Regions from separate parts of the Delftia sp. S65 genome, predicted to be linked through region 1. Evidence: predicted binding sites of a transcription regulator. Region 1 holds the regulator's gene; each other region holds the start of a gene.
What was found. Region 1 encodes HrcA, which represses chaperone genes, less so after heat shock. Its sites were predicted from a motif close to TTAGCACTCNNNNNNNNNGAGTGCTAA; they were not measured.
Positions count from the first base shown of each region.

Region 2: a site for HrcA is predicted at 3,353-3,379, ahead of IAE24_RS05710 (co-chaperone GroES). Genes of this name have one in related genera too.
Region 3: a site for HrcA is predicted at 3,013-3,039, ahead of rpoH (RNA polymerase sigma factor RpoH). Genes of this name have one in related genera too.

Region 1 is NZ_JACVUR010000010.1:96,080-101,613, forward strand. It holds gene IAE24_RS11495 (CHASE2 domain-containing protein) at 1-2,358, shown strand, start outside; tRNA gene IAE24_RS11500 (tRNA-Arg) at 2,439-2,515, opposite strand; tRNA gene IAE24_RS11505 (tRNA-Ile) at 2,693-2,771, opposite strand; gene hrcA (heat-inducible transcriptional repressor HrcA) at 2,839-3,843, opposite strand; gene IAE24_RS11515 (NAD kinase) at 3,874-4,770, shown strand; gene recN (DNA repair protein RecN) at 4,773-5,534, shown strand, end outside.
Region 2 is NZ_JACVUR010000004.1:140,832-146,365, reverse strand. It holds gene IAE24_RS05720 (aminotransferase-like domain-containing protein) at 1-1,175, shown strand, start outside; gene groL (chaperonin GroEL) at 1,285-2,928, opposite strand; gene IAE24_RS05710 (co-chaperone GroES) at 2,975-3,265, opposite strand; gene IAE24_RS05705 (RNA polymerase sigma factor) at 3,818-4,495, shown strand; gene IAE24_RS05700 (FecR family protein) at 4,459-5,534, shown strand, end outside.
Region 3 is NZ_JACVUR010000006.1:142,417-147,950, forward strand. It holds gene IAE24_RS08140 (acetate--CoA ligase family protein) at 1-11, opposite strand, end outside; gene IAE24_RS08145 (enoyl-CoA hydratase/isomerase family protein) at 16-807, opposite strand; gene IAE24_RS08150 (tripartite tricarboxylate transporter substrate binding protein) at 841-1,818, opposite strand; gene IAE24_RS08155 (IclR family transcriptional regulator) at 2,095-2,883, shown strand; gene rpoH (RNA polymerase sigma factor RpoH) at 3,070-4,014, shown strand; gene IAE24_RS08165 (Bug family tripartite tricarboxylate transporter substrate binding protein) at 4,112-5,104, shown strand; gene IAE24_RS08170 (sterol desaturase family protein) at 5,124-5,534, shown strand, end outside.

The sequences.
Region 1 (5,534 bases):
CCGCCTCTGCCTGACAGCCCCGCCACGCCGGCGCAGCCAGCGCCTGCGCGTGGCCGTGGACTGCGGCGAGACTGGCTGCTGCTAGCGGCGGGCCTGCTGTCCCTGGTGTTCTGGCTCAGCGGCGACGGGCAGCTCGACCGCATCAACGGCTTCGTACAGGACACGGCCAGCTGGCTGCACCGCCCCAAGGCATCGCAGGACATCGTCATCGTCGCCATCGACGATGCCAGCATCGACGCCATTGGCCGCTGGCCCTGGCGCCGCGCATTGCACGCCGGCCTGCTGGAACGCATCAGCCAGGCACCGCCGCGCGCCATAGGCCTGGACGTGATGCTCAGCGAGGAAGACCTGGACTACCCCGGCGACGACCTGCTGCTGGCGCGCGTTCTGCAGCGCAGCGGCCGCACCGTCTTGCCCGTGGCGCCAGGCAGCGGCCCGCTGCCGGCCTTCGCACAGGCCGCAGCGGCGCTGGGCCATACCCAGCTGCCCGTGGACGCCGATGGCGCGGTGCGCGGCTTCCATGCCATAGAAGGCAGTGCGCAGCAGCCCTGGTGGCACATGGCGCTGGCCCTGCACTGCGTGGGCGAGAACGGCCGCGCATGCGCCCGCCCGGAGCCCGTGCCGCCCATGGACCCCGACTCGCCCTCCTGGCAACGCCGCCAGCAGGAGATCATTGCCTTTGCACAGGCCAGGCCGGAGCAAGGCGCCAGGGACCGCTCGCCCTTCACCACCTATTCCTACATCGACGTGCTGCGCGGCCGCATTCCTGCAGCGGCATTCCGCGGCAAATACGTGCTCATCGGCACGACGGCCACCGGCCTGGGCAGCCGCTTCACCGCACCGCTGGGCACCAGCGCGCGGCCCATCTCCAGCGTGGAGATGCTGGCCCATGTGCTCAACGGCAGCCTGCAGGGCTCGCATGTGCATCCCGCGTCGGCCACGCTCAACCGCGCGCTCAATGCGGCAGCCGTGCTGCTGGCCCTGCTGGCCCTGGCCTGGCTGGGCCCGTCGGGCGGCATGCTGGCCTGCGCGCTGCTGGCCCTGGCCTGCCTTTCGCTGGCCGGGCTTGCACCGCGCCTGTGGCAGGTGCAGACGGCGCCTGCAGCCGGCCTGCTGGGCCTGGCCCTGGCCTATCCGCTATGGAGCTGGCTGCGCCTGCGCGCCGCCGCGCGCTTTCTGGCGCTGGAACTGCGCGACCTGCAGGGGCAGGGCCTGCCCACCGCGCTGCGCCTGGGCGGCGACCTGCTGGACCAGCGCATCGCGGCCGTGGAGCAGGCTTCGCGCCAACTGCGCGCCCTGCACCATTTCGTCAGCGAAAGCCTGCGCCAGCTGCCCTCGCCCACCTTTGTCTGCGACCGGCAGGGCCATGTGCTGCTGGCCAATGCCGCAGCCCACGCCTATGCACGCAGCCTGGGGCATGGCCTCAGGGCCGGCGATGCCCTGCCCCGGCTGCTCGATGGTCTGCGGGCACTGGAGACGGCAGCCGGCGCATCCGCCGGCCAGCCCTTGCTCACGCCCGAGGCACTTGCCACCCACGGCCTGCCGCCCAGCAGCGAGGGGCGCGACCCCATGGGACGCAGCCTGATGCTGCTGACCCAGACCTTCGAGGCACCGCCGACCACGGGCTGGCTGATCACCCTGGTCGATATCAGCGATCTGCGCAGCGCCCAGGCCCAGCGCGACCTGGCCATGCAGTTCATCTCGCACGACATCCGTGCGCCCGTGGCATCCATCATCACCTTGCTGGAGATGCAGCGCGGCGCCGTACAGGCGCCCGACCTCGGCCTCCTGCTGCCGCGCATCGAAGGCTATGCCCAGGCCTCCCTGCAGCTGGCCGACGATTTCGTGCACCTGGCACGCGCCCAGCAGCAGGCGCTGCGCCGGGAACGGCTGGACCTGGGCCTGGTGCTGGACCAGGCCGTGGAAAGCTGCTGGGCCCAGGCCTCTGCGGCCCACGTGCAGCTGGAGTTCCACCTGCCCGAACAGGAATGCCCCGTGCTGGGCGATGCGGGCATGCTCCACCGCGCGGCCGTCAACCTGATCGGCAACGCCATCAAATACGGAGCGCGCGCAGATCAGGCAAACCCCGCCACGGTGCAATGCCTGCTGCAGCAGGACGCAGGCCATTGCCGCATCACCATCCGGGACCACGGGCCCGGCATGGATGGTAAGGCCGTCGCCCGGCTGAGCCAGCCGTTCGAGCGCCTGGACCACCACCAGCACCTCGACGGCGTGGGCCTGGGCCTGGCCTTCGTGCGCACCGTGGCCGCCCGACATGGCGGGCAGCTTGAGATAGAAAGCACGCCCGGCCAGGGCAGCGCCTTCAGCATCGTGCTGCCGAAAGCGGAACAGGCCTGACTGGCATCCCAGGGATGCGGATGCAGATGCAGAAAACGAAAAAGCCCTGAAGTCTTTCAACTTCAGGGCTTTGCGTTTTTTGGTGCGGCTGGCAGGAATCGAACCCACGACCCCTTGGTTCGTAGCCAAGTACTCTATCCAGCTGAGCTACAGCCGCAACGCTTCGCATTGTAGCAGCGGGTTTTGGGGCTCCCGGACAAAAGCGCCATATTTCTGCAAAAAACCCGGCGACCGCATTCCCTGGCAACCGGGCGATGGCATCGCCATGCAGCGCCGTGCACCCAGCAAAAAAGCCTGCCGCCCGGAAAGGCGGCAGGCTTTTCATACCAATGGATGGTAGGGCCTCCCAGAGTCGAACTGGGCACCAACGGATTATGAGTCCGCTGCTCTAACCAAGCATGAGCTAAGGCCCCTGATTCACCAAGGCAGCACGGATGCAGGCCATGGCAAACAACTATTGTAGAGCCTAACCCGCAGGACTCAGCGCTTGTGACTCAGCGCATTGCTGACGAGCTTGGAGGTGATGTCCACGATCTGGATCATGCGGTCGTAGTGCATGCGGGTGGGCCCGATCACGCCCAGCGTACCCACCACCTTGCCGTCGAGCTCGTAGGGCGCGCTGACCACGGACAGCTCCTCGAAAGGCACGACCTGGCTTTCACCGCCGATGTAGATGCGCACGCCTTCCGCCTGGCTGGAAAAATCCAGCAGCCTGAGGATCTGGGTCTTTTGCTCGAACAGGTCGAAGGCGCGGCGCAGATTGCCCATGTCGCTGGAGAAATCGCTGACCGACAGCAGGTTGCGCTCGCCCGCGATGACCACGTCCTCCTGGGCGCTGGTCATGGCCTCCGTGCCGATGTTGACGGCCGCCTGCATGAGCGTGGCCACCTCGCCGCGCAGCAGCTCCACCTCGCCCTTGAGGCGCTCGCGCACCTCTTCCATGGCCAGGCCCGCGTAGTGGCTGTTGAGGAAGTTGGAGGCTTCGATCAGCTGCGAGGACGAGTAGTCCACGTCGGTGAAGATGACGCGGTTTTGCACGTCACCGTCGGGCGATACGATGATGACCAGAAAGCGCCGCTCCGACAGCCGCACGAATTCGATGTGCTTGAACACCGAGGTGCGGCGCGGCACCAGCACCACGCCCACGAACTGGGAAAGGCTGGACAGCAGGTTGGCGGCGTTGGCGATGACTTTCTGCGGCTGCTCGGGCGCGAGCTCGGGCGTCACGATATCGGCACGGTCTGCAGTGAGCATGGTGTCCACGAACAGCCGGTAGCCCCGGGCGGTCGGAATGCGGCCCGCCGAGGTGTGCGGGCTGATGATCAACCCCAGGTCTTCGAGGTCAGCCATCACATTGCGTATCGTGGCAGGCGACAATTCAAGCCCCGACGCACGCGACAGGGTTCGCGAGCCCACAGGCTGGCCGTCAGCGATATAACGCTCGATCAGCGCTTTGAGCAACAACTTGGCACGTTCGTCGAGCATGTGATGATTTTAATGATGTAATTTCCAGAAATGACGTCCACGTTTCGCCACGTTGCCTTGATCGGGAAGTACCACGCTCCCAGCGCAAGCGCCCCGTCCGAGAATGCCAGCAACGCGCTTGAGCGCATTGCGGACTTCCTCAGGCGCCAGGGCTGCGAAGTCGTGCTTGATACCCAATCGGCCCTGCACGCAGGGCTCACAGACTACCCCACCCTCGATGTCGATGGCCTGGGCAGGCATTGCGACCTGGGCCTGGTCGTCGGCGGCGACGGCACCATGCTCGGCGTGAGCCGGCACCTGGCGCAATACGGAACGCCCCTGATCGGGGTGAACCAGGGCCGCCTGGGCTTTGTCACCGACATCGCGCTGGAGGACTTCGAGGCCACGCTCACGCCCATGCTGCAGGGCGAATACGAGGAGGACCTGCGTCCTCTGATGTGCGCCCGCGTGATCCGCGACGGCCAGTGCGTGTTCGAGGCCCTGGCCATGAACGACGTGGTGGTCAACCGCGGCGGCACCTCGGGCATGGTGGAGCTGCGCATCGAGGTGGGCGGCCGCTTTGTCTCCAACCAGCGCGCCGACGGCCTGATCGTGGCCACGCCCACGGGCTCCACGGCCTATGCGCTGTCCGCCGGCGGGCCGATGATGCACCCCTCCATCCCCGCCTGGGTCATGGCACCCATTGCGCCGCACAACCTGTCCAACCGCCCCATCGTGCTGTCCGATGCCAACGAGGTCACGATCGAGGTCGTGGCCGGGCGCGATGTCAGCGCCAATTTCGACATGCAGTCCCTGGCCTCGCTGCAGCACGGCGACCGCATCCTCGTGAGCCGCGCCCACCACAGCGTGCGCTTTCTGCATCCCAAGGGCTGGAACTACTTCGCCACGCTGCGCAAGAAACTGGGCTGGAACGAGGGAGGCGCCTGACCATGGCGCTCAAGCGCATCGTGCTGCGCGACTTCGTGATCGTGCAGGCCCTGGATCTGGACTGGCATGCGGGCTTCACCGTGCTGACCGGCGAGACCGGCGCCGGCAAATCCATCCTGATCGACGCATTGCAGCTGGCCCTGGGCGCCCGCGCCGACGCCGACGTGGTGCGCGAAGGCTGCACCCAGGCCGACATCTGCGTGGAGTTCGACGGCTGCGCGCGGCTGCGCCCCTGGCTGGAGGCCGCAGGCCTGGCCTGCGAGGACAGCGGCCTGCTGCTGCGGCGCACGGTGGACACCCAGGGCCGCAGCCGCGCCTGGATCAACGGCACACCAGCCACGGCCACGCAGCTGCGCGCCCTGGGTGAGCAATTGATCGACATCCACGGCCAGCATGCCTGGCAAAGCCTCACGCGGCCCGATGCGGCGCGCGCGCTGCTGGACGCCTATGCGGGCATCGACAGCCGCGAGGTCCAGGGCTGCTGGAGCCGTTGGTCCCAGGCCCGGCAGGCGCTGCAGCATGCGCAATCCGCTCAGGACAGCCTGCAGCGCGAGCGCGAGCGGCTGCAGTGGCAGATCACCGAACTCGACAAGCTGGCCCCGCAGGCCGACGAGTGGGACGAGCTCAATGCCCAGCACACGCGCCTGTCGCACGCCCAGACCCTGATCGACACCGCCCAGACCACGCTGCAGATGCTGGAGGACGACGAGGCCGGCGTGATCACTCCGCTGGGCCGCGCCAGCCACCTGATCCAGAACCAGGAG
Region 2 (5,534 bases), on a different contig from region 1:
TGAGCCGTCCCGGCATGCTCTCGCTGGCCGGAGGCTATCCATCGCCCAGCCTGTTCGATGCCGAAGGTTTGCAGCAGGCCGCCATGGCCGCGCTGCAGCAGGATGCCGCCACCAGCCTGCAGTACGGCGCCAGCGAAGGCCAGCTTGCGCTGCGCGAAGCCCTGGCCGCGCTGTGCGCCACGCGCGGCATTGCCTGCACGCCGGCCGACATGATCGTGACCACGGGCTCGCAGCAGGCCTTCGACCTGCTGGTCAAGGTGCTGGTGGAGCCCGGCGACCCGGTGCTGGTCGAAGTGCCCGCCTACCCGGCCACGCTGCAGACCCTGAAGCTGGCCCAGGCACAGGTCGTTGCCGTGCCCACGGACGAGCAGGGCCTGGACACCGAGGCCCTGGCCCGCCTGCTGGCGCAGTGGCCCCATGCGCGTGCCCCCAAGCTGCTCTATACCGTGCCCAACTTCTCCAACCCGGGCGGCACCCTGCTGCCCGCAGCGCGGCGCACGGCCCTGGTGGAGCTGGCGCGCCAGCATGGCTTTGTCATCGTCGAGGACGACCCCTATGGCGAGCTGCGCTTTACCGGCCAGCGCGAACCGTCGATCTACGAAACGGGCCTGGCGCTGTGCGGCGCCCAGGCCAATCCCGTGGTCTACCTGTCCAGCCTGTCCAAGACCGTGGCGCCTGCGCTGCGCATCGGCTGGATGCTGGCCGACGCCCAATTGCTGCGCCGCTGCACCATCGCCAAGCAGACGGCCGATCTGTGCACCTCGCCGCTGGCGCAGATGATCGCCGCGCACTATCTGCGCTCGGGCCGCTATGCGCCCCAGCTGGCCCAGGCCTGCGCCGAGTACGCGGCGCGCATGGATGCGCTGTGCTCTGGCATGCGGTCGGCGCTGGGCGATCAGATCCGCTTCGTGCGGCCTGCGGGCGGCATGTTCGTCTGGGCCCAGCTGCTGCCGCCGCAGCGGCTTGCGGGCGACTCCCAGGCCCTGGCCCGTGCGCTGTTCACGGCAGCGGTGGAGCAGGGCGTGCTCTATGTGCCGGGCAAGGCCTTCTTCCCGGCCGATGCGGCAGACAAGGCCGGCCTGTGCATGCGCCTGTCGTATGCGGCGCCCACCGTGCCCCAGATCACCGAGGCCGTGGCACGCCTGGGCCGGGCCTGGGGCCAGGCCGTGTCCTGAAAGACATCGGCAAAAGCGTTCATGCAATGACAAAGGCCGCCCGAGGGCGGCCTTTGTCTTGCTGGGCAAACCGGGCATGGCGCAAGGCCTGCCCGGTTGCGGCGGGCAATTACATGCCCATGCCGCCCATGCCACCCATGCCGCCCATGTCGGGCATGGCAGGGCCGCCTTCAGCCTTGGGAGACTCGGCGATCATGGCTTCGGTCGTCAGCAGCAGCGATGCCACGGAAGCGGCGTTCTGCAGGGCCGTACGCGTCACCTTGGTCGGGTCCAGGATACCCATTTCCAGCATGTCGCCGTAGGTGTCGTTGGCAGCGTTGAAGCCGTAGTTGCCCGAGCCGTTCAGCACGGCGTTGACCACCACCGAGGGCTCGCCACCGGCGTTGGCCACGATTTCGCGCAGGGGCGCTTCGATGGCCTTCATGATCAGCTTGATGCCGGCGTCCTGCTCGGCATCGCCGGTCTTCAGGTCGCCCACGGCTTGCTTGGCACGCAGCAGAGCCACGCCGCCGCCGGCCACGATGCCTTCTTCCACAGCAGCGCGGGTAGCGTGCAGGGCGTCTTCAACGCGGGCCTTCTTTTCCTTCATTTCGACTTCGGTGGCAGCGCCAACCTTGATCACGGCAACGCCGCCAGCCAGCTTGGCCACGCGCTCTTGCAGCTTTTCGCGGTCGTAGTCGCTGGTGGCTTCTTCGATCTGGATGCGGATCTGCTTGACGCGGGCTTCGATTTCAGCAGCTTGGCCAGCACCGTCGATGATGGTGGTGTTTTCCTTGCCGATTTCGATGCGCACTGCCTGGCCCAGGTCTTCCAGGGTCACCTTGTCCAGCGCCAGGCCCACTTCTTCAGCGATGACCTTGCCGCCCGTCAGGATGGCGATGTCTTCCAGCATGGCCTTGCGGCGGTCGCCGAAGCCAGGAGCCTTGACAGCCACAACCTTCAGGATGCCGCGGATGGTGTTGACCACCAGCGTTGCCAGGGCTTCGCCTTCGACGTCTTCTGCAATGATCAGCAGGGGACGGCCGGCCTTTGCCACGGCTTCCAGCGTGGGCAGCAGGTCACGGATGTTGCTGATCTTCTTGTCGAACAGCAGCACGAAGGGGTTGTCCAGCAGGGCAACCTGCTTTTCAGGGTTGTTGATGAAGTAGGGCGACAGGTAGCCGCGGTCGAACTGCATGCCCTCGACGACGTCGAGTTCGTTGGCCAGCGACTTGCCTTCTTCAACGGTGATCACGCCTTCCTTGCCGACCTTGTCCATGGCTTCGGCAATGATGCTGCCCACGGATTCGTCGGAGTTGGCGGAGATCGAGCCGACTTGGGCGATTTCCTTGGAGGTGGTGGTGGCCTTGGATTGCTTCTTCAGCTCTTCCACCAGGGCGGCGACAGCCTTGTCGATGCCGCGCTTGAGGTCCATGGGGTTCAGGCCGGCGGCCACGTACTTGGTGCCTTCGCGGACGATGGCCTGTGCCAGCACGGTGGCGGTGGTCGTGCCGTCACCGGCGATGTCGTTGGTCTTGGAGGCCACTTCCTTCACGAGCTGGGCGCCCATGTTCTGCAGCTTGTCCTTGAGTTCGATTTCCTTGGCGACCGAGACACCGTCCTTGGTCACGGTGGGGGCGCCGAAGGAGCGCTCCAGCACCACGTTGCGGCCCTTGGGACCCAGGGTGACCTTGACCGCATTGGCCAGGATGTTCACGCCTTCAACCATGCGGGCGCGTGCTTCGCCGCCGAAAACTACGTCTTTTGCTGCCATTTCAATTCTCCGGATTCAGTTGGAAAGTGCGGTTTCGAAGCGCGGATTACTTTTCGACGACTGCGAACAGGTCGTCTTCCTTCATCACCAGCAGTTCGTCGCCATGGACCTTGACGGTCTGGCCGCTGTACTTGCCGAACAGAACGCGGTCGCCGACCTTCACGTTCAGAGCGATCACTTCGCCCTTGTCGTTCTTCTTGCCGGGGCCCACTGCCAGCACTTCGCCCTGGTCGGGCTTCTCGGCGGCATTCTCGGGGATCACGATGCCCGAAGCCGTCTTGGTTTCGTTCTCGAGGCGCTTCACGATCACGCGATCGTGCAGGGGACGCAGGTTCATACCAACTCCTAAATCATCAACAAAGTTGAAACAAAGACTTGCCGGCCCGGCGGGCCGGCATTCGAAGCAATGTGGGACAGAGGACTGTTAGCACTCATACCCAACGAGTGCTAATAATAAGGCAATTCGGCCAGGATTCAAGGGGTAGGGTCGGATGTGCCGCAGTGTGTAACGACGCCTCACATGCTTTTGCGCCACGGATTCCCGGTGGGTGTTGGCTCATCGCTCGGCCAGCACCATGGCAAGACGTGGCATCTGCGGAGCCCGCGCCGATGGAGTTCCTGCGGCGCGCTGCTGGCGGCCAGAGTCCTGGTTGCAGGATGTCCAGGCGCTAGAATGGGAATGAATCTCATTCATCCATGCGATCTGCGCACATGGCCAGGGCGCCCCTCCCCGTCGTTGTCCATCCGATGCGCGGAGCCCCCGGCGCCACGGATCGTTTGCCCATCTGCGCGTTGTGCCTCACCTCCACACTTTCATCACTGACGAATGCAGTGCCCTTGCCGGTTCACGCTCGGCTGCTGCATTCCTCCCGGGCGCAAAGGCTAGGGGATGAAACGCAATCCGGTCTCCGCAGCGCGGGGTGAGCCGATACCTGGGCGCCAGACTCCAGAGGCTCCCCTGGTTGCGCTCTATACGCGTTGGCGCACGCCTGTGATGCGCATGTTGCGCCGACACTTTCGAACCACCGCAGCGGTCGAGGACGCGGCGCAGGAAGTGTTCGCGCGGGTGGCCGCCACGGGCAGGAATCTCGAGCCCGGGCAGGAGCAGCCCTATCTGCGGCAGACCGTGCGCAGCGTGGCGGCGCGAGACTGGGAAAAGGGCCCGGAGGCGCACGGGCTCCAGAGTGTTCCGTATGACGACTGCCAGCAAGAGCTGCTTGCCATCTCTGCCGAGGGCTTCGGAGACACCGAGCGTCAAGCCGAGAGCCGCCAGCGACTGACGCGGCTGCACGAGGCGATCCAGGAACTGCCGCCGCGGCAGCGCGAAGCCTTCATTCTTCAACGGATCGAGGGGCGCACCGTTGAGGAAACCGCCGATTGCATGGGGATCAGTACACGGATGGTGGTGAAGCACCTGGGCCGGGCCGTCGGCTATTGCGAGACGCGCATCTTGTTCGCAAGTGCCACTCAGATGAGGCGCCTGCAGGCCCTGCAGAGCACACTGGACGCCGAAGAAGACAACGACGACGAATGCGCCGCCCCACCGGCGCAGGGCAAAAGAGCATGAGCGCAGAGCCAGGCCATTCCCGGTTGCAGGACCTCCCGCCCGAGCAGGTGCTTGGGCTCAACCATCGCGCGGGCGAGTGGTATGTGCGTCGTCAGCAGCCCGGCTGGTCGGGCGCGGACGAGCGCGCTCTCGACGAGTGGCTGGCGCAGGACCCGGCCCATCGCGAGGCCATGGACGGTGTCGGCCGCGCCTGGCGTGAAGCGGAGCAGCTCAAGGCCATGTTCCCGGCCGTCTACGGACGCAACCCGCCAGCGGCCGCCGCCCGCGAAGCGCCGCGCGCCGGCAGGCCGGCGCCGCAGCCACGCAGTGCTGCAGGGGCCGCGGACCGGCCGCGCAGACCCGCCATGGCATCGGCCTTCGCCGCAGCACTGTTCGCCGTGGTCGTTGCCGGGTACGGCTGGCACCGCTGGGACAACACCGCCAGCTATGCGGTCGATATCGCCACCGCTCCCGGCGAACTTCGCCGCATCGACCTGCCCGATGGATCGCAGGTGGCGCTCAATGCCAACAGCCGCCTTCAGGTGCGCTACTACCCCCGCCGGCGCGAAACCGTACTCGACCAGGGCGAGGCCTTCTTCAAGGTCGCGGCGGATGCCGGCAAGCCCTTCACCGTGGACAGCAGCGGCAGCCAGGTGCGCGTCGTCGGCACCGCATTCAATGTGCGGGCAGCCCCGCCGGAATTCGTGGTGCAGGTGCAGGAAGGGCGCGTCGAGGTGCGCTCAAAGACCCATCCCGAAGCCCCCGTGCTCGCCATGGGCCCGGGTGCGGGTGTGGCCATCGATCCCGCCAGCGGGCGCCGCCGCAGCCTTTCAGTGGCAACGCAAGACGTTGCGCAATGGCGGACCGGGCAGATCTACTTCAAGCGCGCCACGCTTCGGCATGTGGCGGATGAACTGTCGCGCTACCTCGGCCAGCCGGTGGAGATAGAGAGCCCTGCGCTCCAGGCCGTGACTGTTTCGGGCCTGCTTGCGCTGGAGGAGCCGGAACGCTTCCTCCTGGCCCTGCCCAGCGTAGCCAGCGTGCGCGTGCAGCGGCGCGC
Region 3 (5,534 bases), on a different contig from region 1:
GCTTCGCTCATGGCATCACTCCTTGCCGGCCGTCTTGGCCAGGAAGGCCTCCACCGATGCGCGGTGTTCACTGCTGGTGTAGCAGATGCCCTGGGCCTGGCTGCCCTGGGCGAAGACATCGTGCGAAGACAGCTCGAAGCTCTGGTTCAGGATGGTCTTGGTCAATGCCAGCGCGGTGGAAGAAGCCGAGGACAGCTCGCGTGCCCAGGCCTGGGCGTCTGCCACCAAGGTCTCGGCACTGGCCTGGCGGTCCACGATGCCCAGCGCCAGGGCTTCCGGCAGCTTGACCTGGCGGCCCGTGAATATCAGCTCCTTGGCCTTGGCCAGGCCCACGCGGCGCGGCAGGAAGTACATGCCGCCGCCGTCCGGGATGATGCCGCGCAGCACATAGCTCCACGCGAAGCTGGCCCATTCGCTGGCGATCACGAAGTCGCAGGCCAGCGCCGTGTCTGCCCCCAGGCCCGAGGCCGCGCCGTTGACGGCAGCGATCACGGGCTTGGGCATGGTGTGCAGCAGGGCCTGGACATGGTGCACGCGCTGCTGACGCTGCCAGCCGTTGAAGCCCACCTCGCCCGCGGGAGCATTCATGCGCCTTTGCATTCCGGCGATGTCACCGCCTGCGCAGAATCCCTTGCCCGCGCCCGTCAGCACCAGGGCCTTGATGGCCTTGTCTGCCGCCACGCGCTCCAGGGCATCGATGAACTCGGTGCGCATGTCGTCACTCATGGCGTTGCGCTTGTCGGGGCGGTTCAGGGTCACGGTTGCCACCGCATCGGCGACATTCAGTTGGATCAGTTCGTAGTTCATGGCGTGCTTTGAAAACGATCGCAGCCAGTGCGATCAATCGGGATGGATGTTGTTTTGCTTGACGATCTGCGCCCAGCGCTTTTCCTCGGCCTGCACATAGGTGTCCAGTTCCGCCGCAGGTCCGGCATTGACCATCAGGCCCTCGTGCTCCAGCTTGCGAACGAAGTCCGGCGAGCGGGCCGCCTTGCGGGCCGCGGCGTTCAGGCGATCGATCACGGCGGCAGGTGTGGCTGCCGGCGCGTACAGGCCGTACCAGCTCTCGACGCGGTAGCCCGGGACGGTGACGGCGATGGGTGGCACGTTCTTGAATGCCGCAGACGGCTCGGCCGTGGTGACCCCCAGCACACGCAGCTTGCCGTTGTCGATGAAGGTGGATACCGCCGCCGCCGTGGCAAACATCATGTCCACCTGCCCGCCCATGAGATCGGTGAGCGCCGGGCCTGCGCCGCGGTAGGGCACATGGGTGAGCCGGACCTTGGCAAGATTGGCGAACAGCTCACCCGCCAGATGCGCCGAAGTCCCGGCGCCCTGCGAGGCATAGGTCAGCTTGTCGGGACTGGCCTTGGCGGCGGCCATCACGTCCGCCACCGTCTTGTACGGGCTGGCGGCGGGCACCACCAGCACGTTGGGGCCGCGGCCGATCAGGATCACCGGAGCAAAGGCCTTGTTGCTCCCGTACGGCAGCTTGGCCTGCAACGCCGGATTGACGGCGTGCGCGAACGAAGCCACGACCAAGGAATATCCGTCCGGCGCACTCTTGGCAACGTTGTCGGTGCCGATGATCGTGCCGGCACCGGGCTTGTTGTCCACGATGACGGGCTGGCCCAGGTCCTTGGCCATCTCGGCCCCCAGCGTGCGGGCGATCAGGTCCGTTCCACCGCCTGGCGCAAAGGGCACGACGAGGCGCACGGGCTTTTCCGGGAAGGCTGCAGATGCTGCGCTGCAGACAGTCGCGAGCACGGCAATGAACGCAATGGCCCTTGCACAACGGCGGGCGGCGAAACTGGGCATGGTGTGTCTCCTGGTTCTATGGACAGAGGTCCGGTCACTGCGCCAGCGTTGCGATGACGCTGGCGACTGGCTTGTGAAAGCTTAGGGAAACGCACCGCGCTTGTGACCCCCCATATTCCAACCAGTGAAATTCCAAAGCGGGCGCGCCAGAGCCTGCGGCTGCATTTCCCTTGCATTCGGTGGAATACTTGGCTTCCATCAGGCGCCCGTACCCGGGCAGGAAGAACACAGCTTTCGACACCGGGGCAAGCGCGTTCTCCCACCAGCGGCAGCAGCATGACGAACAGGCGATCCCCCATCCTCCATGACAAGCCGGGACAGTCCCCGAGCAACCGCTCCCTGGAAAGAGGCGTCGAAATACTCCGTGCGTTCAGGCCCGGCTCGGAGCTGCTGGGCAACAGCGACCTGGCGGAACGCACCGGCCTGTCCAAGGCCACGGTCACCCGGCTGACGCAGACCCTGGTGGGCTGCGGCATGCTGCAGGCCGACCAACCAAGCCGGGCCTTTCGCCTGGCCCCGGCGGTCCTGAGCCTGGCGCACGCCATGCGCACGGGCTCGACGGTGCTGTCGATTGCGGCGCCCCTGATGCGCACACTCGCCGAGACACGCAGGATCAACGTGGGCCTGGCATGTCCCGACAGGGACGAGATGGTCTACCTGGAATCCATCCGCTACAACCGCCGGATCGTGCTCAGGCATGTGGTCTCGGGCCAGCGCGTTCCCATGGAACTGACATCACTGGGGCGTGCCTACCTGGCGGCGGCGCCATCGGCCAGGCGCAAGGCCTTGCTCGACAGCTTCAGGCTCAAGAGGGGCGCCCAATGGCCTGCGCTGGAGCAGCAGATCCAGGCGGCGATCAAGTCCGTGAAAAGCCAAGGCTTCTGCGCCGCATCGTGGCAGCCGGAAGTGGTTGCGCTGGCCACGCCGCTGGTGACACCCGATGCCATCTATGTCCTGAACTGCAGCGTCTCCACCACGGAGCCTTTGCCGGCCATCGTGCAGGAGCTGCACCCGGCCTTGCTGCAACTGGGCCGGCAGATTGAAAGCCTGCTGGAAAAACTGTAATGCTCTCCCAGCAATATGCGCCCACCGCTGGCAAGCAGGGTTTCCAAAAATCGCTCAGACTAGGCACAAACGACTTTTGGCACTCCAAAAATGAGTGCAACCGTCTGAAAAACCCACGGAACTTTGGCTTTAGCACTCGGTCATAACGAGTGCTAATATGAAGGAATGGAAGAAAGGAACTCTGCAATGACAAACGCCTCCGGCTCCATTGCGACCACCTTGGCACCCGCTAACCCCTGGGCCCTGGTGCCGCCTCTGGGCAATCTGGATGCCTACATTTCCGCGGTCAACCGCCTGCCCATGCTCACCCTTGAGGAAGAGCAGGACTACGCCCGCAAGCTCAAAGAACACAGCGATCTGGACGCCGCAGGGCGTCTGGTGATGTCCCACCTGCGTCTGGTGGTGTCCATCTCGCGCCAGTACCTGGGCTACGGCCTGCCGCACGGCGACCTGATCCAGGAAGGCAACGTGGGCCTGATGAAGGCCGTCAAGCGCTTCGACCCCGATCAGAACGTGCGCTTGGTGAGCTACGCCATGCACTGGATCAAGGCCGAGATCCACGAGTACATCCTCAAGAACTGGCGCATGGTCAAGGTCGCCACGACCAAGGCCCAGCGCAAGCTGTTCTTCAACCTGCGTTCCATGAAGCAGGGCCTGAAGTCCGACGCCGCCATGGCCGAGGACGGCGCCATGCTGCGTGACACGCTGACCTCGGGCGAGATCGACGCCGTGGCAGAGAAGCTCAACGTCAAGCGCGAAGAAGTCATGGAGATGGAAACGCGCCTGGCCGGTGGCGACGTGCTGCTGGACCCCTCGCCCAGCGACGATGGCGAGCAGGCCTTCGGCCCCATCGCCTACCTGGCCGATGGCGCACACGAACCCACGGCCATGATCGAGTCGCGCCAGCGTGACCACCTGGCCACCGACGGCATTGCCATGGCGCTGGAATCGCTGGACGACCGCAGCCGCCGCATCGTCGAGGAGCGCTGGCTCAAGGTCAACGACGACGGCTCGGGCGGCATGACGCTGCATGAGCTGGCCGCCGTCTACGGTGTCAGCGCCGAGCGCATCCGCCAGATCGAGGTGGCTGCCATGAAGAAGATGAAGAAGGCCCTGGCCGAGTTCGCCTGATGGCCTGACGGCCTGGGCTGACAGGCCGCTTCACGACAAACCCGGATAATCTCCGGGTTTTTTATTGCCCGCAGCCTTTGCGGCCCCCACGCACCCCATGCCCGCCAGCGCCATCTCGCCACTACGCCGCCTCTTCGCCAATGCCTTGGCCACCGCCCTGGCTTCGGCCCTGCTGCCTTGCGCTGCCGTGGCGGGCGACAACTGGCCCAGCAAGCCGCTGCACCTGATCGTCGGCTTTCCCGCAGGATCTTCCCCGGACCTCACGGCGCGCGCACTGGCCGAGCCGCTGGAAAAGCGCCTGGGCCAGCCCGTCATCGTCGAGAACAAGGTGGGCGCAGGCGGCAACATCGCAGGCGAGCAGGTGGCCCGTGCGCGCGACGGCCATACCTTCAGCGTGATGATCAACGGCAACCTGACGATTGCCCGCCTGCTCAACCCCGCCGTGCGCTACGACCCTGTCAAGGACCTGCAGCCCGTCAGCCTGATCGGCGTGGCGCCCCTGGTGCTGGTGGCGCCGGCCGGCGCGCCCGAGGGCCGGGCCTTCCTGGAGGCCGCTGCCCAGGCCGGCAGCCGCTGGAGCTACGGCTCGCCCGGCGTGGGCACGGTGGGCCACCTGGGCATGGAGCTGCTCAAGAGCCGCTCCGCGCTCAGGCCCGAACACATTCCCTACCCCGGCTATCCGCAGGTGTTCAACGCCATCCAGGGCGGCGACCTGCAGCTGTCCATGCTGCCGCCCGCGCTGGCCATGGCCCAGGTGCAGGCCGGCAAGCTGCGCGGCGTGGCCGTGACCTCGGCCGCGCGCAGCCCGCTGGCGCCGGGACTGCCCAGCCTCAAGGAGCTGGGCGTGGGGGATTTCGATCTGGAGATCTGGAACGCCGTGGCCGCGCCCAAGGCCATGCCCGCCGCCCATGTGCAGAAGCTGGCCGAAGCGGTCAGCGAGATCGTGCGCTCGCCCGAGATGCGTGCACGCCTGGCCGCCCAGGGCTGGCAGGCTGTCGGCAGCTCGCCCGAGGGCCTGGCCCTGCGCATACGCCAGGACGTGACGGCACTGGGCCGCATCATCCGCGAACAGGGAATCCACGCGCAATGACGTGCTCGATCACACTGCCATGACCGCTGCCCAAGCCTTCACCGAACTCAACGCCTGGCAGGTCATGGCCTGGGGCCTGCTCTTCTTCGGCGTGCTGTACACGGCCGGCGGCTGGGGCATGACGGCGCTCACGCGCTGGCTGCAGCGGCGCGGCGTGGGCCGCGTGCTGGACACGCGCCCGCTCAAGCCCGACCAGTTGCGCCGCGAATGGCGCCAGTCGCTGCATTCGGTGCTGATCTTCGGCATCGGCATGATCGTGCCCTGGGGCCTTCTGCAATTGGGGTGGGCGCGGCTGGAGCCCGATGCAGGCCCCTGGCGCATTGCCATCGAAATCGTGGTGCTGCTGATCTGGAACGATGTGCATTTCTGGATCAACCACCGCCTGCTGCATACGCGGCTGCTGGGGCGCTTTCATGGAGACCACCACCGC